DNA from 4 places in the Janthinobacterium sp. GW823-FHT06H09 genome. Region 3 is predicted to be linked to each of the others. Evidence: predicted binding sites of a transcription regulator. Region 3 holds the regulator's gene; each other region holds the start of a gene.
The links. The regulator LexA, encoded in region 3, represses DNA repair genes until DNA is damaged. The targets are predictions, from matches to a motif close to ACTGTATNNNNATACAGT.

Region 1 (5,725 bases), on a different contig from region 3:
CAGGCTGGCGTCCATCATGGTGTTCATCACGTCGACGAATGGTACGGCCGCGTGCACGGCGTGGAACAGCTCGGGACGCATGTTGACGACGGCGCCCATCAGCAAGCCGCCTGCGCTGCCGCCCTGGATGATCAGGCGGTTCGGGCTGGTCCATTTTTCGCGCACCAGGTAGTCGGCGCTGTCGATGAAGTCATGGAAGGTGTTTTTCTTCTTCATCAGCATGCCGTCTTCATGCCACGCTTCGCCCATGTCGGTGCCGCCGCGGATATGCGCTTGCGCATAGATGACGCCGCGCTCCAGCAGGCTGATGCGACTGATGGAGAAAGTGGCTTCCGTGGAAATGCCATACGAGCCATACGAGTACAGCAGCAGCGGCGCGGAACCGTCGAGCTTGACGCCTTTCTTGTAGACGACCCACAGCGGCACTTGCACGCCATCGCGCGCTGTCACCCACAGGCGCTGCGTGGTGTAGCGGCTGCCGTCAAAGCCGCCGGCGATTTCCTGCTGCTTCAGTACCGTGCGCTGGCCATCCTTCATGCTGACATCGATGATGGTGGGCGGCGTGACGGGCGACTGGTACGACATGCGAAATTGCGTGGCGGAAAATTCCGGCGTACCGACGGACGTGGCCAGGTAGACGGGGTCGTCGAACTGCACGGTCTTCCAGTTCTTGTGCGCAAAATCATGGATGCGCGCGCGGTTCAGGGCGCGCGCCTTTTCCATCACCACCAGATAGCCCTGGAAGACGTCGATGGACTGGATCACGGCATCCTTGTTGTGCGGCACGACGGGTTTCCAGTGTTTCGGCTGCGGGGTGCTCAATGGCGCGCTGACGACGCGGAAATTCTTCGCATCCTTGTTGGTCAGGATGTACAGCTGGCCGTCGCGGTGTTCGACGACGTAGCGGTGGCCTTTTTCGCGTTTCAGTACGCTCTGGAAACTGCCTTGCGGCTTGTTCGTTGGCAACAGCAGCACTTCGCTCGTATCCGTGCTGCGCGCCGTGAGCACAAAGTAGCGCTGGTCGCGCGTGCGGCTCACGCCGATGGCGAATTGCTCTACCGGCTCGTGATAGACCTGCTGCGGCATGCCGCCCAAGGCCAGGCGGAACAAGCGGTCAGCGCGCTTGGTGGTGGCGTCTTCCTGCGTCAGCATCAGGGTGGCGTTGTCGGCCGCCCAGGCCAGGGATGTGACGCGCGGCATGCTGTCGCCCAGCAACTTGCCTGTCTTCAAATCCTTGACATGCAGCGCGTACTGGCGGAAACCCGTCGTGTCGGTGGTGTAGGCCAGCAATTGTTCGTTCGGGCTGATGGCAAACGCGCGCACGGCAAAAAATTTGTGGCCTTCGGCCAGTTGATTCTGATCCAGCAAGATTTCTTCAAGCGCCTGCGCATCGTAGGCGCCGCTGGTGCCGACGGGGCGGCGGCAGTGAATCGGATACTGCTTGCCCGCTTCCGTGCGCGTGTAATAGTAGAAATTGCCCTGGCGCGCAGGCACGGACAGGTCCACTTCCTGCATGCGTCCCTTGATTTCCGCAGTCAGCTTGTCGGCCAGCGGCTGGATCGGGGCCGTGACGGCCGCCGTATAGGCGTTTTCCGCATTCAGGTAGTCGATCACGGCAGGATCGGTCTTCTTTTGCAGCCAGCGGTAGTCGTCCGTAACCACGGTGCCGTGGCGCGTTTTCTGCCAGGCCGTCTTGGCGGCGATGGGTGCGGTGGCGTCGGCGGCCTGCGCGGATGGCGCCAGCGTGGACAGCAGGATGGATGAGCAGACGGCCAGGCGGCGCAAAGCTTGATGTGCTGTAGACAAGGCAACTCCTTTTATAGTCGTGTCAGGATTGTAATCTTGCTATTGAGAAAAGCAACTGCGGAGCGCGTGCGTTTCAACTTGCATCCATGGGCATTTCCAGCGATACTGTATATAACTACAGTATCCCGCCGCGAGGTGTCCTTGACCACATCTGCCCCTACATTGCCTGAACCGCGCCGCTGGATAGCCCATCTGGACATGGATGCCTTTTTCGCCTCCGTGGAACTGTTGAAATATCCGGAATTGCGCGGCGAAGCCGTCGTCATCGGCGGCGGACGCTTGCAGCAACCCCTGTTGCAGGAAGACGGCACGCGGCAATTCGCGCGCATGCGCGACTACGTGGGGCGCGGCGTCGTCACCACGTCGACCTATGCGGCGCGCAAGTTTGGCGTGTTTTCCGCCATGGGCATCATGAAGGCGGCGAAACTGGCGCCCGACAGCATCCTGCTGCCGGCCGATTTCGAGGCTTACCGCGAGTATTCGGCCCGCTTCAAGCAGGCAGTGGCCCAGCTGTGCCCCATCATCCAGAACGTGGGCATCGATGAAATCTATGTCGACCTGACCGAATACGGCGAGCAGGCACCGGCCATGGCGGCGCGCCTGAAGGCGGCCGTGTTCGAGGCGACGGGCCTGTCGTGCTCGATCGGCCTGGCGCCGAACAAATTGCTGGCAAAAATCTGTTCCGACCTGGAAAAACCCGACGGGCTCACCATTTTGTCGCCCGAGGATGTGGAAACGCGCGTGTGGCCCTTGCCGGCGAAAAAGATCAATGGCATCGGCCCGAAAGCCACGGCCAAGCTGGAAGCGCTGGGCATTATCACCATCGGCGAGCTGGCGCAAGCCGACATGGCCATGCTGCGCACGCAGTTCGGCGACCTGTACACGGGCTGGCTGCGCCAGGCGGCGCTGGGCATCGATGAGCGGCCCGTGCAGACGAGCCGGGAAACCAAGTCCGTCAGCCGCGAAACGACGTTCGAGCGCGACTTGCAGGTGGTGCGCGACCGCGCCACGCTGTCGGAAAAGCTGGAAAGCCTTTGCACGCGCGTGGCGGGCGACCTCGACAAGCAGTCGCTGGCGGGGCGCACGGTGGGCATCAAGCTGCGCTTCGAGGATTTCAGCACGGTCACGCGCGACATCACCCTGCCCAGTGCCACGGCGGACGCCGCCGCCATCCTGCGCGCCAGCCGCGACTGCTTGCGGCGCGTGCCATTTGACAAGAAAATCCGCCTGCTGGGCGTGCGCATCTCGACCTTGTCCGATCCGGCCGTCATGACGCGGCAGGCGCCAGCCCAGGCGGAGCTGTTTCCCGCCCTGTAGCGACATTCCCCATGCATCAACAACACCGCGCCAGTCCGCGCTTTTGACGGCATTCCCGTGTCGAAAGTGTAGAATGGCGTTCCCCTGGCACTACTGAAACAAACGGAAGACAAAAACTATGTGGTTCAAGAATCTTCAGATTTACCGCCTGCCCGCACCGTGGGCTTACACGCCAGAACAACTGGAAGAGGCCTTGTCCTCGAACAAATTTACGCCGGCGACCAGCATGGATCTGATGCGCCAGGGCTGGGATACGCCACGCCCGAACGGCGGCCTGGTCCACGTGGTCAACAAGCAAATGCTGATCTTGCTGGGCACGGAAAAGAAACTGCTGCCAGCCACCGTCATCAACCAGGTGGCCAAGGCCCGCGCCGCCGAGATGGAAGAAGCGCAAGGCTTTGCGCCTGGTAAAAAGGCCATGAAGGAATTGAAGGAACGCGTGGCCGACGAGCTGCTGCCGCGCGCCTTCAGCATCCGCAGCAACGTCTGGACGTGGATCGACCCCGTCAATGGCTGGCTGGTGGTCGATGCCGCCAGCCCGGCGAAGGCCGATGAAGTCATCAAGCTGCTGCTCAAAGCCGTCGACAAACTGCCGCTCGAAAGCCTGCGCGTGCAGCGCTCGCCCGTGGCGGTGATGACGGAGTGGCTGCAGGCGGACGACGCGCCGGCCGGCTTCACGGTCGACATGGATACGGAATTGCGCGCCACGGGCGAGAGCAAGGCTACCGTGCGCTACGTGCGCCACACCTTGGAAGCGGACGATGTGCGCCGCCACATCGCGGCCGGCAAGCAGTGCACGCGCCTGGCCATGACGTGGAACGACAAGATCTCGTTCGTGCTGACGGAGTCCTTGGCCATCAAGAGCGTCAAGCCGCTCGACGTGATCAAGGAAACGGAATCGAGCACGAAGAACGACGAAGAGCGTTTCGACGGCGACGTGATGCTGATGACGGGCGAGCTCTCCAAGCTGATGGCCGACGTGGTCGAAGCATTGGGCGGTGAAGCGACTGCATAAAAGCAGTTGTGCAGGTACGGAAAAGGAGCTGAGGCTCCTTTTTTTTCGCCTGTGCAATTTGCGGGCGCATAAAAAAAGCGCCTTGCACGGTGAAGTGCAAGGCGCTTTCGGACAAGCTAATTCAACACGTCAAATTAGAACTTGTAGTTGCCGGTGACGTAGAACGAACGCATCATCGGATCGGCGTAGCGTGGGTCGAAACCGATCTGGTGGCCCGACGAAGCGCGCAGCGACAGCGGCGGTGCACGGTCGAACAGGTTTTTGATGCCTGCGCGGATCGTGGTTTGCTTGTCAAAGGCGAAACGTGCTTGCCAGTCGAACGTCGTGTACGACGGTACTTGCAGGCGGAAGTTTTTCTCTTCTTTTTGGGTCGCCAGGTTGTACACGGTAGCGGGAGCATCGGTGTAGCCGTTACGGTAGTTAACCGTGACCGTGTTGCTCAGGCGGCCCGTATCGAGGGTCGTCGTCAGCTTCATCAGGTTGCGGAACGTGACTTCGTTGGTGTCGCCGAAGAAGTTCATGTTGCTGGTGAACACATTGTCGCTACCGGCTTTGGTGTAGTTGGCGTGCAACATGTGCGTACCGCTCAATTGGGCGGTCAGCTTGCCGAAAGAAAACTTGTGGTTGGCCGACAGATCCCAGTCGATACCACGGTATTCCTTCTTGCCGATGTTGACCGACAGTTTCTTGAACGCGTAGTAAGCGATGCCGGTCGATGGCTCGATGTATTCACCGAAGCTCGATGCATACTTGACCGGATCGGCAAATGCTTGCTCTTCGGATACTTCCGACACGGCATTGCGCAATTTCACATCCCACAGGTCGGCGCCGAACGAGAATGCCGAGCTAGGCTCGACACGGAAGCCCAGGGTGAACTGCTTCGATTTTTCCGATTGCAGATCCGGGTTGCCTTGCGATACCGCGTTGTATTGCGTTGCTTCCGCGCGGCACAGTGCGTTACCTGGGTATGGGCAGTCAAATTTCTTGGCGGTAAAGCCGGCGTTGACCAGTGGCTGAGCGATGTCCAGCATGCTTGGCGCCTTGAAGCCCGTGCCGTAGGAACCGCGGATCAGCACGGTCTGTACCGGCTGCCAGCGTGCCGATACCTTGTAGGTATTGGCGCTGTCTTTTTTGCCGACAGTTTTGTTGTTCAGCTTGTCATCGATCGCCTTGACAGCATCGTAACGGCCGCCGACGGTCATTTCGAACGACTTGGTCAGCGGTGCCAGCAACTCGACGAAGGCGCCGTAGGTGTCGCGGCTCATGTCGTAGGCTGGCTTGGTGTTGAAGCTGTAGATGTCGTCGCCGGTGGCGCCTGGCGATTGCTCATACGTATAGGTGCGGTAGTCGCCGCCGATACCGAGGCTGGCCTTGCCGCCTGGCAGGCTGAACAATTCACGCGAGCCGTGCGTGTCGATGCCGCGCATCGTGGTCGATGCGGTGCGCACGGAGCCGACGAATTGCGCGCCAGCGACCTGTGCTTGCACGGATGGCTTTTGTGTCGCAGCAAAAGGATTGAAGTCCGGATTGGCCAGGATATTCTTGAATTCCTGGCTCTTCTGGTAACCGCCCGTGTAGCGCTCGTCG
Region 2 (5,725 bases), on a different contig from region 3:
AGAGTGATGACAGCGAAGAGCGCCGGCATGTCAGCTGGATGAATCTGTTTCTCGATGAAACGGGCATGCTGATCGCCAAGAAAAACGACGCCGCGTTGCGCGTGATCCAGCGTAATGTGAACCTCGCCTATGCGGGCATCGATGCGCAGATTCCCCGTTCCTGTCCGCAATTCGAGGCGCAGCTGTTCGGCCAGTTCTATGCGGAATGGAAGAAAAATCTCGGCGTGACCCTGCTCAGCCATGCCGAGTTCTACCAGCGCTATTGCGTGCTGTATGACGGCGTGCGCGAAGCGGTGGCGGGCGGCATCCGCGGCATGCGCTTGCTGGACGATATCATTACCGGCATGCACATCCCCTTGAGCGACGAAGAGCGGCGCGCGTATGCGCGCTGCGTGGCGCGGCTCGACGAGATCGACTGGCAACTCGATGATCCTTTGCGCCTGCCCGACATCGTCGACGTGTTCGACATCGAGGAAGTGCCGCGCATGGCGTATGCGGCCCAGCTGCGGGCGGACATCGATCATTTCCACTATTACTCGGTGCTCTCAAGCGATCCGCAGCTCGATCGCGTAAATGACGTCTTTTGCCGCTACCTGCTGGCCCACCGTTCGCAGCATATTGCCGCCGGCAATTTCTGGCGCCCCACCGTCGGTCGCCACGGCAGCCGCATGCCGGCCGTCAGCGAGGCCGCCCCGCCCGGTGACGAGGCGCAGGCGGGCTTGCTGTCGCATGCGCCGCTCAAGCTGGTGGCAGGTGAACTGCTGGGCGACGAGACGAAGAACCGCATGGCCAAATTGCTGTTTGCCACCAGCTACCTGGAATACTGCTCGTTCGGCAATAAACTCAATCTGCAGTTCGTCGAATTGCAGCGGCGGCAAAACATCGATCCGTATCTGGCGCACATCCACGGCCTGCATGACGAGGACGAGCGCTTCATCGGCTTTTTCACGGCCGCGACGATGGACGAGTTCCAGGCCTGCGGCGCCGTGTCATATTACCGTGACGATATGAAGGCGCTCGACGATGCGTATGACGCCTTCGTGCTCGCGCATGCGCGCGCCGACGACTGTTTCGTCAGCAGCCTGGCCATCGACGAGAAATACCGGGGGCAGGGTTTATTCAGGCAGATGTTCCATGAGATCCGCGACCTGGCCAGCCGCAAGGGCTGCGCGCGCATCACCCTGACGGTGTGGGAAAAGAGCGAAGCGCTGCAAGTGTATCTGCACAAGGGTTTTCGCAGCGTGGGCACGTTCGACTATGCCTACAGCCTGTTCTATGACCGGCTGCATTTCCTCGTGTATGAGGGAAACTGAGGGGAAACTGAGGGAGAGCAGGGGCGGCCGGCAGCCGCCCCGCGAGGGTGCCTACAAGGCCAGGAAGGCCAGGCCCGCCACGGCCGTCGGCAGCAGGGCGCCGGCCAGCAGGCCGACGGCGCCGATCGATTCATCCTTGAAGCCGCGGCGCAGCAGGGCCACGCCGGCCGGGTTCGGCGCATTGGCGATGACGGTCAGGCCGCCGCCGGCCACGGCGCCGGCCATCAGCATGTATTTCGCTTCGTCCGTCATGCCGACGATCAGCGAACCGAGGTAGGTGAGGGCTGCATTGTCGGTAATTGCCGTCAAGCCCAGGGCGCCGAAGAACAGGGCCAGCGGCTTCAGACTCGAGACGATCGGTTGCAGCCACCATTGCTGCATGCCGCCCAGTACCACCAGGCCGCCGAGGAAGAAGCCGACCAATAAACCCTCTTTCAGGATCAGCGGGCTTTGATAGCGCTCATACGCCTGCACGAAGCCGAGGAAGAACAGGAACAGGCCGATGAACAGCACGGGATGATGCGCCAGGGTGACGACGCCGGCCAGCACGATCATGTGCACGAGGCTGACGGCCAGCGGCACTTTCGGCGCTTCGACTTCACCGGCTTTCGGCTTGATGTCGGAGGTGTTGCTATGCAGGTATTTGCGCAGCAATATGCTTACGCCCGTGGCATTGACCAGCACGGCGATGGCGGCTTTCCAGCCGAAATGGGTGGCCATGAAGGCGCTGTCCCAGTTCCATGTGGTGGCTACCATCAGCACGGGCGGCGCCGCATACGAGGTGAGGGTGCCGCCGATGGAAACGTTGACGAACAGCACGCCCAAGGCGCCGTATTTCAGCCATTCAGGGATGCCCGGGCGGAAGATTTGCGGCGCCAGCATCAGCGCGGCCAGGGTCATGGCGGCCGGTTCCGTGATCAGGGAGCCCGTCAGGGGCACGAGCGCCAGGCCCAGCCAGACGAGGGCCAGTTCCGTGCGCAGCGGCATCACGCGTGCCACGCCTTTCAACAGGCGCTGCACGGCGTCGAGCACGGGGCGCGAGGCGGCCACGACCATGACGACGAAGACGAACAGCGGTTCCGTGTAATGGCGCGACTCGGCGTACTCGATGGCCGCATCGCTGCCCGAGACAAAGGCCATGATGATGATCAGGATGAAGGCCCAGAAGCCGAACACGACTTCCACTTCGCCCAGCAGATGCAGCAAGCCCGCATGGCGGGGGTGGCGCCGCGATAATGTTTCAAACGACTTGGCGGCGAAGGTGTGAATGAGCGCAAGGCCGAAGACGATGGCGCTGATGAGTTGGATGGTGGTCAAATGCGTTTCCTTATGGACGGAGGAAGCCGCCCGGTGCATTGCCGAGCGGTAAGGAGAGTGCTTATGGTACAGCAATCGATGCCAGAAACGGGGTTTTTCGGACATGGCGGAGCGGCCTGCGGGCAGGCGCTGCGCAGATAAGCCTTGCCAAAAGCGGGCCTGGATAGTACTGTATATGCATACAGTATTCATCTTGATATTCAATTATGCAACATTCCCAATTGATGGCGTCGCCGGAAGCCCTGCATCCGTCTTTATGGCGCGCATCGCAGCTGGGCCAGGGCGCCGCGCGCTGCCTGGATACGGGCTTTGCCGCCCTGTCGGCGCAGCTGCCCGGCGGCGGCTGGCCCAGCGGCAGCCTCATCGATCTGCTGGTGCAGCAGCCGGGCAGCGGCGAATTGCGGCTGCTGGCGCCCGCGCTGGCGCAGCTGCCGGGCTTGCCCATCGTGCTGCTGCAGCCGCCCCATCCGCCGCAGGCGCTGGCCCTGGCCGCGCAGGGGCTGGCGCCGTCGCAATTGCTGTGGCTCAAAAGCGCCGGCAGCAAGGATGCCCTGTGGGCGGCCGAGAACATCTTGCGCAGCGGCACGTGCGGCGCCCTGCTGTTCTGGCAATCGCACGTGCGCGCGGACAGCCTGCGCCGGCTGCACCTGGCCGCGCAGTCGGGCAACACCCTGTTCTGCATGCTGCGCCCCTTGCACGGCGCGCAGGATGCGTCGCCCGCGCCCTTGCGCCTGTCCGTGCGTCCGGCCGCCGGCGGCATCGAGATCGGCTTCATCAAGCGCCGGGGACCGCAGCGCGACGCGCCGTTGTTCCTGCCCCTGCAACCTCCTTCATTATTGCTGCGCCATGCGACTCTGGATCGGCCTGTACCTGCCCCGGCTCCCGCTCGAAGTATTTTGCCCGCGCTGGTCGGCTGACAGCCTCGGCGTAGTACTGGAGCAGGAGCAAGTGATGGCCCTGTCGCCGCTGGCGCGGGCCGCCGGCATCCGGCCCGGCATGCGCCGCGCGGGCGCGCTGATGCTGGCGCCGCAGGCGCGTTTGCACGAGCGCTCGCCCGAGCTGGAAGCGCAGGCCCTGCAGGCGGTGGCGCTGGCGCTGCTGCAATATTCGCCGCTGGTGGCGCAGGGCGAGGAAGCGACCCTGCTCGTCGACGCGGGCGCCAGCCTGCGCCTGTTCGGCGGCGTGCGCGCCCTGTGCCGGCACATCGCGGCCAGCTTGCGCGCGCTCGGCTACACGGCCCAGCTGTCGTGCGCCCCCACGGCACGCGGTGCCTGGCTGCTGGCGCGCGCCGCTACGCGCCGGGGCCGGACCTTGAGCATGGCCAGCCTCGTGCGCCGCCTCGATGGCTTGCCGTGCGCCTTGCTGCCGCCCGCGCGCCCCTGGCTCGACTGGTTCGAGGGCATCGGCTGCCGCACCCTGGGGCAGCTGCGCCACTTGCCCCGGCCCGGCTTGCAGCGCCGCTGCGGCGGGGCCTTGCTGGACATGCTCGACGACGCGCATGGCCACAGCACGGAACTGTTCGTCTGGCTCGAAGCGCCGCCCACGTTCCGCGCCAGCCTGGAACTGTTCGACCGCGTGGAGCACGCCGACGCGCTGCTGTTCGGCGCGCGCCGCCTGCTGCAGCAAATGACGGGCTGGCTGTGCGCGCGGCAATTTGCCGTCGAGCGCATACAGCTGCTGCTGGCGCACGAGCGGGGCAGGGTGGCGCGCCCGCCCACCGTCATCGACTTGGCGCTGGGCGAAGCCGTCTGGCGCGACGAGCACTTGGTGCGTTTGCTCAAGGAACGCCTGGCGCAGCTGGCGCTGGAGGCGCCCGTGATCGGCCTGAGCCTGGAAGCGCTGCAGGTGCAAGCGATGGCGCCGCCCAGCGAGAGCCTGTTCCCCGAGCCGGGCGGCACGCCGCAGGAGCGCCAGCGCCTGCTGGAATTGCTGGTGGCGCGCCTGGGCACAGACAATGTCTTGCAGGCCGCACCGCGCGCCGATTACCGCCCCGAGGCGGCCAACCAGTGGCTGCCGCTGCCGGCCAGGGGCAGTGGCAAGAACGCGCCACCCGACTTGCCGCCCGGCTTGTCCGGCATGCCCCGTCCCGGCTGGCTGCTGGCCCAGCCCATTGCCCTCTTGATGCGCGAACACCGGCCCTTCTATGGCTCGCCCCTGAAAATGGTGTCCGTTGCCGAGCGCATCGAAGCGGGCTGGTGGGGCCAGTCGCAGGCGCGCGATTATTTTATTGCGGAAGGCCTCGACCACGCCCACTACTGGGTCTACCGCGAACGCATCGCCGGCAGCGGAGAAGACGCCGCGCCGCGCTGGTTTTTGCATGGCTTGTTTGGATGAAAGGGCTGTCCTGCTGAAACGGCCATGCTTGGCTATACTTGCTTTCTTGCGTCGCGTCTTTAATTGAAATGAAGGATATCCATGGTACCGCTTTCCGACTTCCCCATCACCCAAAAATGGCCTGCCCGGCACCCCGAGCGCCTGCAGCTGTACTCGCTGCCCACGCCGAACGGCATCAAGGTCTCGATCCTGTTGGAAGAGCTGGGCCTGGCGTACGAGCCGCACCTGGTCAGCTTCGAGCAAAACGACCAGCTGTCGCCCGCCTTCCTGTCCCTCAATCCGAACAACAAGATTCCCGCCATCCTCGACCCGGACGGTCCCGACGGCAAGCCGCTGGCCCTGTTCGAGTCGGGCGCCATCCTGCTGTACCTGGCGGAAAAGACGGGCAAGTTCCTGCCGCAGGACGCGGGCCTGCGCTATGAAACCATCCAATGGCTGATGTTCCAGATGGGCGGTATCGGCCCCATGTTCGGCCAGGTGGGCTTCTTCCACAAATTCGCCGGCAAGGAATACGAAGACAAGCGTCCGCTCGAACGCTACCTGGGCGAAGCGAAGCGTTTGCTGGGCGTGCTCGAGCAGCGCCTGCAGGGCCGCGACTGGATCATGGGCAGTCAGTACACGATTGCCGACATTGCCATCTTCCCGTGGGTGCGCTGCCTGGTGGGTTTCTATGGCGCGGGCGACCTGGTCGGTTTTGATAATTTCCCGAACGTGCAGCGCGCGCTGGACGCGTTCCTGGCCAGGCCAGCCGTTGCCAGGGG
Region 3 (5,725 bases):
TTTTGAGCAACTTGAACGGTCAGGCCGCTCAGTTTTTCGCCCTGGGCTTGCGATGCGGCCAGTTTGGCGGCAGCAGCTTTTTCCAGTTCGGCGCGCTTGACTTCGAATTCAGCCACAGCGGTTGCCGTAGCACGACGTGCCAGGCGTTGCGGGATCAGGAAGTTACGTGCGTAACCGTCTTTGACTTTGACGACTTCGCCGAGGTTACCGACGTTTACAACTTTTTCTAACAGAATGATTTGCATAGTTCTTCTCCAGGAATATCTGACCGATTAAGCGTGGTGCAGATCGGTGTATGGCAGCAGCGCGAGGAAGCGAGCGCGCTTGATTGCGGTGTCGACTTGGCGCTGGTAGTGCGCTTTGGTACCGGTCAGGCGTGCTGGCATGATCTTGCCGTTTTCCTGGACGAAGTCTTTCAGCGTGTCGACGTCTTTGTAGTCGACTTGCTCAACGTGAGCTGCCGTGAAGCGGCAGAACTTCTTACGTTTGAACAAAGGGTTTTGCTGTTTGCGTTTTTCTTTAAGCTTGAGCTTATTTTTGTCGAACTTTTTACCGAATGCCATGTCAGGCTCCTGTATCTAAAATGCGCTAGTCAGAATTGACTGCACTAAAATCAATGATGTGAAACACCAAACTCTTGCTGTTGCGGCTCTTCCTGGCCAGGAAACCCGTGAACTGATACACCCCGCCCAAGCTTGCCTGACTGAACCGGCCTGAAATTTCGCCAGCGGCTAGCGCGGCAACATCAAACTCGGTCAAACGGGCAATCCCTGCTTCCATCTGCTGCGAACTGTGTTGCAATACTGCATTCACAATCGGCAGCCCTGCCGGGGTATAGCGCAATATTTCGCGCTCGGCAATGATGGCGGTGACTTGTAGCTGGTTCAGCGCACGATCCTGGTCAAGAATTAAGCTGCTGCTGCGGCTGGAGCGGCTGCTGGTGCTTCGGTGCGGTGGCTTTTGGCCGCGTCTTCGCGTTGTACCGATTTCATCATCGGCGAAGGAGCTGTTTCAGCTTTCTTCATTTTAACGGTCAGGTGACGCAACACGGCATCATTGAATTTGAATGCTGTTTCCAACTCGACCAGGGTCTCGTTGTCGCATTCGATGTTCAGGCAGATGTAGTGTGCTTTAGGCAGCTTTTGGATCGAGTAAGCCATTTGACGGCGGCCCCAATCTTCCACGCGGTGAACCGAACCGCCGCGGGTGGTTACGCTGGCTTTGTAGCGTTCGATCATCGCGGGCACTTGCTCGCTTTGGTCCGGATGGACGATAAAGACTATTTCATAATGACGCATGCAAACTCCTTCAGGTCGGATTGATAATCGCCCACCCCGGCGTCAAGACGGGTGTGGGAAGGTCAGCCGAAGATTATAACCGCCTTTTGCAAACGTTTCAATCATTGCTTGCGCCAGCGCCCGAAAAGCCCGCGCGCCACCGTGCTTTTCGACCGGGAACAAGTATTTCTTGCGAAATTCGCCGAAAACACGGAAATCCCCTTGCATAGTGGGCGATACTGTACAAAAATACAGACTGTTCATATAGACAGCATTTTAGTATGCACCCACCGCTCATGATCAAGCTGACAGCACGACAAGAACAAATCCTGAACCTGATCAAGGACGCGATTGAAAACACGGGCTTTCCTCCCACCCGTGCCGAAATTGCCAATGAACTGGGTTTCAAATCGGCCAATGCGGCCGAGGAGCATTTGCAGGCCCTGGCCCGCAAGGGCGCGATCGAGATTTCGCCCGGCACCTCGCGCGGCATCCGCCTGATCGGCGCGGCAGCCGAAGCGCCGCCATCGAAAGTGCCGGCGGCGCTGCTGATGTCGCTGCCCCTGATCGGCAGGGTGGCCGCCGGTTCGCCCATCCTGGCCCAGGAAAACCTGGAAGCGAGCTACAACGTGGACCCCGCCCTGTTTTCGGCCAAGCCCGACTTCCTGCTGAAGGTACGCGGCTGGTCCATGCGCGACGCCGGCATCATGGATGGCGATTTACTGGCCGTCAAGAAGGTCGACAGCGCCAAGAATGGCCAGATCGTCGTGGCCCGCATCGGCGACGAAGTCACGGTCAAGCGCTACAAGAAGACGGGTTCCGTCATCGAATTGCTGCCGGAAAACCCCGACTTCAAGGTCATCACCGTGTCGCCGGAAGATGAATTTGCCCTGGAAGGCCTGGCCGTCGGACTCATGCGCAGCTGGCATTAAGTTGCATGCCGGGGTCAGACCCGCCGGGTCTGACCCCAGTTTTTAGTTGCGGCCCCTTCTCATGCCTGACACCTAAGTTTCCGTCATCGAACTGCTGCCGAAAGATGAATTCGCCCTGGAAGGCCTGGCTGTGGGACTGATGCGCAGCTGGCATTAAACGACTGCACGAACAAAGGGCCGCAACAGCATGACTGTTGCGGCCCTTTTCATTTGTCCGGCGACTTATACATCGAGTGCCTGGCGGAAATCCTCGAGCAGATCCACCTCATCCTCGATACCGACGGAGACGCGGATCAGCGATTCGGCGATGCCCATGCTGGCGCGGCGCTCGGCGCCCATCTCATAGAAGATCGTGTGGGCGACGGGAATGACCAGGGTACGCGTGTCGCCGAGGTTGCTCGCTGGAATGGCCAAATTCAAACGATTGAGGAAATCGAAGCAATCGATGCCATCCTTCAATTCAAAGCTGAACAGCGAACCATAGCTGCGGAACAGGTCGCTCGCCAAGGCGTGCTGCGGGTGCAACGCCAAGCCCGGGTAATGCACGGCCGCCACTCTCGGGTCGGCCTGCAACATGGTGGCCAGCGCCAGGGCGTTCGAGCAGGTGCGGTCCATGCGCAAGGCCATGGTTTCCGCGCCGACGGCGATGTGGTGCGCCGCTTCCGGACCCAGCGAGGCGCCGAAGTCGCGCAAGGCCTTGGCACGGATTTGCGCGATGCCCCACTGCGCGGGCGCCGCCTTCTTGTAGTTCTCGAAAATATTCGGATACTGCGTCCAGTCGAACACGCCCGTGTCCGTCAAGCTGCCGCCCAGCGCATTGCCGTGGCCGCCAATGGATTTCGTCAAGGCGTTGACCACGAGGCCCGCGCCCACGGCTTTCGGGCGGAACAAATACGGCGTCGTCATCGTGTTGTCGACGATGTACAGGATGCCCTTTTCGCGGCACAGGTCACCGATTTTTTTCAGGTCGGCGATCTGCGTGCGCGGATTGGCGATGGTTTCCACGAACACGATGCGCGTGGCAGGCGTGATGGCGGCCGCCACGTTGGCTACCTCGGTGGCGTCGACGAACGATACGGCGATGCCCTGCCCCGTCACCGTTTGCCACAGGCTGTTGGTATTGCCGAACAAAAAGGCCGACGAGACGACATGGTCGCCCGCGCGCAGCAGCGACTGCACCACGGCGCCGATGGCGCCCATGCCGGTGGCGAAGCACAAGGTCGCCACGCCGTCTTCCATCTTGTTGACCTTGTCTTCCAGCGCGGACACGGTGGGGTTGCCCTGGCGGCCATAGCGGAAACCGGGCTCCTTGCCCTGGAATACGGAAGCGAGCTGGCGCGCATCGCCGTAGCCGAAGGCGACGGAAGTGTGCACGGGCTTGTGCAGCGACCCATGCTCGATGCCCTTGCGGCGGTCGTTATGCAGGATGGTGGTGGTAAAGCCGTAGTTTTTTTTATCGTTCATGATCGCGGAGCAAAAAAAGCCCGGCGCTAGCCGGGCAAGATAATTACGCTTCTGTCGTTGCCAGGTTCAGGTTCAGCTGGGAACGCGGCGTATCTTCGGGCGCTGCCGCCTTCGGATGGTGGCGCGCATATTCCAGACGGTCCAGGTATTCCTGCGACACGTCGCCCGTCACGTAGACGCCGTCGAAGCACGAGGCCTCGAAGTTGGTCAGGGCCGGGTTGACGTCGGCGATCGCCTGCTTGAGCGCGCCGATATCCTGGTAGACCAGGTAATCGGCCGTGATTTCGCGGCACACTTCTTCCGTCGTGCGGCCGTAGGCGATCAGCTCGTCGCGCGTCGGCATGTCGATGCCGTACACGTTCGGATAGATGACCGGCGGCGCGGCCGAGGCGAAGATGACTTTCGTCGCGCCCGCTTCACGCGCCATCTGCACGATTTCACGGCTGGTGGTGCCGCGCACGATGGAATCGTCGACGAGCAAGACCACTTTATCCTTGAATTCGGACGGGATCGCGTTGAGCTTCTGGCGCACGGATTTCTTGCGCGCCGCCTGGCCCGGCATGATAAAGGTGCGGCCGATGTAGCGGTTCTTGATGAAGCCTTCGCGGTATTCGATGTTCAGCGCCATGGCCAGCTGGATGGCGGCCGGACGCGAGGAATCGGGAATCGGCATGACCACGTCGATATGCACGCCTGGCAATTCGGCGCGGATCTTCTCGGCCAGGTATTCGCCCATTTTCAGGCGCGTGGCGTACACGGAGGCGCCGTCGATGACGGAGTCGGGACGGGCCAGGTAGACGAATTCGAACACGCAGGGGTTCAGGCTGGCATTGTCGGCGCACTGGGCGCTGTGCAATTTCTTGTCGGCATCGATGAAGACGGCTTCGCCGGGACCGATGTCGCGCACGAAGCGGAAGCCCATGCCTTCCAGGGCCACGGATTCGGAAGCGATCAGGTATTCGGGACCCTGCTCCGTTTCATTGATGCCCAGGCACAGCGGGCGGATGCCGTGCGGGTCGCGGAAGGCCAGCAAGCCCACGCCGGCGATTTGCGCGACGGCGGCATAGCCGCCCTTGACGCGACGGTTCAGCACGGTCACGGCCTTGAAGATCGCTTCCGGGTCCAGGTTCAGGCCCGTCGTCGCTTCCTGGATTTCATGCGCCAGCACGTTGAGCAGCACTTCCGAATCGGAATCGGTATTGATGTGGCGGCGGTCGTTCTTGAACATTTCCAGCTTCAACTGTTCCCAGTTGGTCAGGTTGCCATTGTGCGCCAGGGTGATGCCGAAAGGCGCATTCACATAGAACGGCTGTGCTTCCTCTTCGCTCGACGAACCGGCCGTCGGGTAGCGGCAATGGCCGATGCCCGTCGTGCCTTGCAGCGAACGCATGTTGCGCGTACGGAAGACGTCTCGCACGAGGCCGTTGGCCTTGTGCATGGAAAACATACTGCTGTGATTGGTCGCAATCCCTGCCGCGTCCTGACCGCGATGTTGCAGGAGCAACAATGCATCATAGAGCAATTGATTGACAGGTTGATGGGAAACGACGCCGACGATGCCACACATGGTGTGCTCCTAAACTGTGCTACTGATTTTAAAAAAATTCAAAATTTCACATGCTGCGCGTAAGCGGCAGGCAGATAAGGCTTGATGGCGCGCGCGCCCTGTTCCGCGAGCGGACTGAGCAGCGCGTTTTTCCAGAATGGCTGCTGCGGTATGGAAGTCATGCCACACAAGATGACGGCGGTCAGCACGATCACAAGGCCCCGCGCCACGCCGAACAGGCTGCCCAGGGTGCGGTCGGCCAGACTCAGGCCTGTCACCTTGACGAGCGCGTCAACCGTCATGGACAGCAATCCCATCAAAATGCGCACGCCGATGAACAGCACTACGAAAGCCAGCAATAAACGGATCGCTTCGCCCGGCACGGCTTCCGGCAGAAATTTCGCCAGGGTGGCGCCATAGGCATTGGCAATGACGAACGCCACGATCCAGCTGACCAGGGACAGTATTTCCTTGACCAGGCCGCGCATCATGCTGATCAGCACGGA
Region 4 (5,725 bases), on a different contig from region 3:
GACTCGGAAAAGCGCTCCTGCGACAGCCAGTTGGCTTGTTCCAGGCTGTCGAGCAAGGCTTCCACGTCGTCGCCTTCCTGCGCATGGCGCTGCAGCTTGCGCCGCAATTCCATGCGGCTGTGTTCGCGCATCGACAGAAAGCGTAGCGCCCTGCCCTTCAGGCTTAGTTGTACTGCGGCCATACACCCACCTTGTCTTTCATTCCACGATCACATCACCCAAACACAATCGCCGCCCGGCGCAACAGCGCGGGACGGCGATCATGGTCACACCTTGCAACAAGCCATGCGTAGGTCGGATTAGGCCCCTTGGGCCGTAATCCGACAACATTGTTGACGTCTGATCCGACAACATTGTTGATGTCTGTGGTGCTGTCGGATTACGCGCGGCTTTGCCGCGCTAATCCGACCTACTCTGCCTTGGTTTCCGCAGCCTTGGCAGCCTTGTCGGCGGCCTTATCCGCTTTTTCCGGCTTTTCAGCGGCCAGCGGCGGCAGTTCGCGCACGCCCAGCGAAGCGCGGACCTTGTTTTCGATTTCGCGGGCCAGCGCCGGACGCTCTTGCAGGAAGGCACGGGCGTTGTCCTTGCCCTGGCCGATGCGTTCGCCGTTGTAGCTGTACCACGAACCGGATTTTTCCACGATCTTGGCATCCGAGCCCAGGTCCAGGATTTCGCCTTCGCGCGAGGTGCCGGCGCCGTACAGAATGTCGAAGTGCGCTTCCTTGAACGGCGGCGCGATCTTGTTCTTGACGACCTTGACCTTGGTTTCGTTGCCGATCACTTCATCGCCGGACTTGATCGAGCCGGTGCGGCGGATGTCCAGGCGCACGGAGGCGTAGAATTTCAGCGCATTGCCGCCCGTGGTCGTTTCAGGGCTACCGAACATCACGCCGATCTTCATGCGGATCTGGTTGATGAAGATGACCAGGGTATTCGTGCGGTTGATGGAACCGGTCAGCTTGCGCAGCGCTTGCGACATCAGGCGCGCCTGCAAACCTGGCAGGGAATCGCCCATGTCGCCTTCGATCTCGGCGCGTGGCGTCAGTGCGGCCACGGAGTCGATGACGACGAGGTCGACGCTGCCCGAACGCACGAGGGCGTCGCAGATTTCCAGTGCCTGCTCGCCCGTGTCCGGTTGCGAGATCAGCAATTCATGCAGGTTCACGCCCAGCTTTTGCGCGTAACCGACGTCGAGCGCGTGCTCGGCATCGATAAAGGCGCAAGTGCCGCCCAGTTTTTGCATTTCGGCGATGGTTTGCAGGGTCAGCGTGGTTTTACCCGACGATTCCGGACCGTAGATTTCCACCACGCGGCCGCGCGGCAAGCCGCCCACGCCCAGCGCGATATCGAGGCCGAGCGAACCGGTCGACACGACTTGCACTTCTTCGATCGGTGCGCTGGCATCCATGCGCATGACCGAACCTTTGCCAAACTGCTTCTCGATCTGCGCCAGTGCGGCGGCGAGCGCCTTGGCTTTTTCCGATGCGGGTACTACAGCTTTTTTATCGTCCATATGTTCTTTCAGCCGTTCTACAGTTGCGGATTCACGTGACGCATCTACGTGAACCGTGCAGCCTGCGATAGCGCCAGTGGGTTAAATTCTTTACACAGACAGTACTGTATAAAAAAACAGTGATCAATGCAAGCGGAACGTGGATTTGTTTTGAAACAGATCAATACAAGCCTGGTTTTTCACAAAAACTCGCCACCTTGCGGGAAATGAAACACAATACAAGCTTCTATGCCGCAAGCCGAGGAAGTCTCACCATGCGTATTTTACTTGCCGAAGATGACAGCGTACTGGCCGATGGCCTGACCCGTTCGCTGCGCCAGTCGGGCTATGCCATCGACTGCGTCAAAAATGGGCAGGAAGCCGATACGGCCCTGTCCACCCAGGAATTCGACCTGCTGATCCTCGACCTGGGCCTGCCGAAGATGTCCGGCCTGGAAGTGCTGCGCCGCCTGCGCGCGCGCGCCTCGCTGCTGCCCGTGCTGATCCTGACGGCCGCCGATTCCATCGAACAACGCGTGAATGGCCTCGACCTCGGTGCCGATGATTATATGGCCAAGCCGTTCGCCCTGTCGGAACTGGAGGCAAGAGTGCGCGCCCTGACGCGCCGCGGCGCCGGCGGCGGCGCCACCATCATCAAGCATGGTCCCCTCAGCTACGACCAGGTGGGGCGCAGCGCCTACATCAACGACCAGATGCTCGACCTGTCGGCGCGCGAACTGGGCTTGCTGGAAATCCTGCTGGGCCGCACCGGCCGCCTCGTCTCGAAAGAGCAGCTGGTCGACCACCTGTGCGAATGGGGCGAGGAAGTGTCGAACAACGCCATCGAAGTGTATGTGCACCGCCTGCGCAAGAAGATCGAGGTGGGCGGCGTGCGCATTGCCACCGTGCGCGGCCTTGGCTATTGCCTGGAAAAATACTCGGAAGCGGCGCGCCTGAACGCCGAAGCGGGCGAGTCGGCAGCCCCGGCCAGCGGGTCCGCCAGCAAGTGAAGGCGCGCGAGGCGCCAGCGGACGAGCCGGGCGACGACGACTGGTTCGAGCCGCCCACGACGGAGCAGGACGACACCATCGAGCATTCGCTGTTCGGCGAAATCCTCGACTGGATGCTGGCGCCCCTGCTGCTGCTGTGGCCGATGAGCATCGCCATCACCTATCTGGTGGCCAAGGGCATCGCCAATCAGCCGTTCGACCATGCGCTGGAAGACAGCGTCACCGTGCTGACGCAACAGGTCAAGCAGGCCGACGGCGCGCTGCTGCGCCGCGTGCCGGACAAGAACAGCAATAACAAGGGCCGCGACTTCCTGCGCGGCGACGACGTCGATACCCTGTATTACCTGGTGGTGGGTCCGCGCGGCGAATACCTCGACGGCGACCGCGACTTGCCGCCGCCGCAGGACCCCGACAAATACCGCAGCGGCATGGTGCTGTTTCGCAACGACACCATCCACGGCACGCCCGTGCGCGTGGCGTTCAGCTATCTCGATATTCCCGCCGGCAACGACGATGAACCGCACCGCGCGCTGGTGCAAGTGGCCGAGACGCTGGAAAAGCGCGCCCAGCTGGCCAATGAAATCATCAAGGGCGTGATTTTGCCGCAGTTCATCATCCTGCCCGTGATCCTGGCCCTGGTCTGGTTTGCCCTGGCGCGCGGCTTGTCGCCGCTGGCGCAATTGCAGGAACGCATACGCGCCCGGCCGCCCGACGATTTATCTCCCATCGAATCGGGCCAGGTGCCCGAGGAAATCACGCCGCTGGTTGGTTCGCTCAACGAGATGCTGGCGCGCCTGTCGCTGTCGATCGACATGCAGAAACGCTTCATCGCCGATGCGGCGCACCAGATGAAGACGCCGCTGGCCGGCATGCGCATGCAATCGGAGCTGGCCCTGCGCCAGACCGACCACGACGAGATTCACCGCTCGCTGCTGCAGCTGGCAAAAAGTTCGGAAGCGGCCACGCGCCTGGTCAACCAGCTGCTGGCCCTGGCACGCGCGGAAAACCAGCCGCAGGCGGGCACGGCGTTCGAGCCGATCGAACTGAGCGAACTGGCGCGCGGCGTGGTGCAGGACTGGGTGCAAGCCTCGTTTGCCCAGCATATCGACCTGGGCTTCGAACAGCCCGCGTATTCGATCATGATTTCCGGCAATGCCATGATGCTGCGCGAGCTGCTGAGCAATCTGATCGACAATGCCCTGCGCTACACGCCAGCTGGCGGCAGCGTCACGGTGCGCGTGCGCAGCACCCTGGAACTGGCCATCCTGGAAGTGGAAGATACGGGGCCCGGCATTGCGCCGGCAGAACGGGCCCACGTGTTCGAGCGCTTTTACCGCATTCTTGGCAGCAATGTCGACGGTAGCGGCCTGGGCCTGGCCATCGTGCGCGAGATTGCGCAGCAGCATGGCGCCGAAGTCGATATTTTTAACAATCCGCGCGCCACGTCACCGAAGCTGCCAGGCACCCTGCTGCGCCTGAGCATCGCCCTGCTGTTGCCGGAAGCGCCAGAAGAGGATGACATCACGTATGGATAAACCCAGCCTTTCCGCAACGCCGCTGCAGCCCGCGCGCGCGCCCAGCCCCGAGCTGCAGGCGCGCCGCGATGTGCACTGGAGCAAGACGCGGCGCCTGACGGCCATCCTGCTGCTGGTCTGGCTGCTGACGGGCTTCCTGACCGTGTTCTATGCGCGCGAGCTGTTGCACCTGAACCTGTTCGGCTGGCCCCTGCCCTTCTATATGGCGGCCCAGGGCGCCTCGCTCGTCTACCTGGCCATCATCGCCTTGTATGCCTGGCGCATGCGGCGCCTGGACCGGGAATTCCATGCCGAGGAGCAAGCATGAGCGGCCAGCGCAGCTTCTTTGCGCGCCTGTGCCGCTACTACCTGCTGTTTACCGCCGGTTTCGCCGCCTTCCTGCTGGCCCTGTCGGTGCTGGAACAGGAAGGCATGCCGCGCGCGTGGATCGGCTACCTGTTCATGCTCGTCACCATCACGCTGTACGCCACCATCGGCGTCATCAGCCGCACCTCGAACGTCACCGAATACTATGTGGCGGGGCGCCGGGTGCCGGCCATGTTCAACGGCATGGCCACGGCCGCCGACTGGATTTCGGCCGCCAGCTTCATCAGCCTGGCGGGCGGCCTGTACCTGAACGGCTTCGACGGCCTGGCCTTCATCATGGGCTGGACGGGCGGCTATTGCCTGGTGGCGCTATTGATCGCCCCCTACCTGCGCAAGTTCAGCCAATACACGATTCCCGATTTCCTCGCCGCCCGCTACGGCAGCGGCAGCGACAAGCGGGGCGCCAGCGTGCGCGTGGTGGCCGTGGCCGCCACCATCATCGTGTCGTTTACCTATGTCGTGGCGCAGATCTACGCCGTCGGCCTGATCGCCTCGCGCTTCACGGGCGTGGATTTTTCCGTCGGCATCTTCCTGGGGCTAGCCAGCATCCTCGTCTGCTCCTTTCTGGGCGGCATGCGCGCCATCACCTGGACGCAGGTGGCGCAGTACATCATCATCCTCGTCGCCTTTCTGATTCCCGCCATGTGGCTGTCGGTCAAGCATGCGGACAATCCCGTGCCGCAGATCGCCTACGGCAAGGTGCTGCCGCAACTGAGCGCGCGCGAACACGTGCTGGAAACGGACCCGAAAGAAAACGAAGTGCGCGCCATCTTCCGCCAGCGCGCGCAAAGCTACCAGGCGCGCATCGACGGCTTGCCCGGCTCCTGGGAGCAAGGCCGCCTGGCGGCCCAGCGCCAGCTCGACAGTTTGCGCCAGCGTAATACCTCGCTGTTCGACATCCGCAACGCGGAGCGCTACCTGATCGCCTATCCGAAGAGCCCCGACGAGGCACGCGTGCTGTGGCAGGCGATGCAGGCGCAAAACCAGAAACGCGCCGAGCCGATCATTCCGCACGCGCAGCCGTTTCCCGCCGCCGACCGGGAGCAATCCGATATCAAGCGCAACAATTTCCTGGCCCTCGTGTTTTGCATGATGCTGGGCACGGCCGCCCTGCCCCACATCCTCATGCGATCGTACACCACGCCGTCCGTGCACGAAACGCGCGTCTCCGTGTTCTGGACCCTGTTTTTCATCCTGTTGATCTATCTCACGATTCCCGCGCTGGCCGTGCTGGTCAAGTACGATATTTACTCGGCCCTGGTCGGCACGCAATACGCGAACCTGCCCACCTGGGTATCGTACTGGGCCAACGTGGACAAGCT

Region 1: dinB (DNA polymerase IV) is a predicted target of LexA. The motif match lies at 1,911-1,928, and genes of this name have one in related genera.
Region 2: imuA (translesion DNA synthesis-associated protein ImuA) is a predicted target of LexA. The motif match lies at 2,799-2,816, and genes of this name have one in related genera.
Region 4: recA (recombinase RecA) is a predicted target of LexA. The motif match lies at 1,617-1,634, and genes of this name have one in related genera.

What each region holds. Positions count from the first base shown of each region.
Region 1 covers NZ_JBXAHC010000017.1:622-6,346, forward strand. The annotation lists gene AC1Q6X_RS23745 (S9 family peptidase) at 1-1,806, opposite strand, end outside; gene dinB (DNA polymerase IV) at 1,969-3,123, shown strand; gene AC1Q6X_RS23755 (recombination-associated protein RdgC) at 3,242-4,138, shown strand; gene AC1Q6X_RS23760 (TonB-dependent receptor) at 4,273-5,725, opposite strand, start outside.
Region 2 covers NZ_JBXAHC010000011.1:47,064-52,788, reverse strand. The annotation lists gene AC1Q6X_RS19545 (GNAT family N-acetyltransferase) at 1-1,313, shown strand, start outside; gene AC1Q6X_RS19540 (putative Na+/H+ antiporter) at 1,365-2,630, opposite strand; gene imuA (translesion DNA synthesis-associated protein ImuA) at 2,837-3,547, shown strand; gene AC1Q6X_RS19530 (Y-family DNA polymerase) at 3,477-4,964, shown strand; gene AC1Q6X_RS19525 (glutathione S-transferase N-terminal domain-containing protein) at 5,046-5,725, shown strand, end outside.
Region 3 covers NZ_JBXAHC010000001.1:478,029-483,753, forward strand. The annotation lists gene rplI (50S ribosomal protein L9) at 1-245, opposite strand, end outside; gene rpsR (30S ribosomal protein S18) at 273-563, opposite strand; gene priB (primosomal replication protein N) at 589-888, opposite strand; gene rpsF (30S ribosomal protein S6) at 909-1,298, opposite strand; gene AC1Q6X_RS02280 (hypothetical protein) at 1,341-1,541, opposite strand; gene lexA (transcriptional repressor LexA) at 1,574-2,209, shown strand; gene AC1Q6X_RS02290 (cystathionine gamma-synthase family protein) at 2,432-3,673, opposite strand; gene purF (amidophosphoribosyltransferase) at 3,717-5,240, opposite strand; gene AC1Q6X_RS02300 (CvpA family protein) at 5,279-5,725, opposite strand, start outside.
Region 4 covers NZ_JBXAHC010000007.1:222,275-227,999, reverse strand. The annotation lists gene recX (recombination regulator RecX) at 1-182, opposite strand, end outside; gene recA (recombinase RecA) at 410-1,513, opposite strand; gene AC1Q6X_RS14045 (response regulator) at 1,768-2,502, shown strand; gene AC1Q6X_RS14040 (sensor histidine kinase) at 2,499-4,037, shown strand; gene AC1Q6X_RS14035 (DUF4212 domain-containing protein) at 4,030-4,344, shown strand; gene AC1Q6X_RS14030 (sodium:solute symporter family protein) at 4,341-5,725, shown strand, end outside.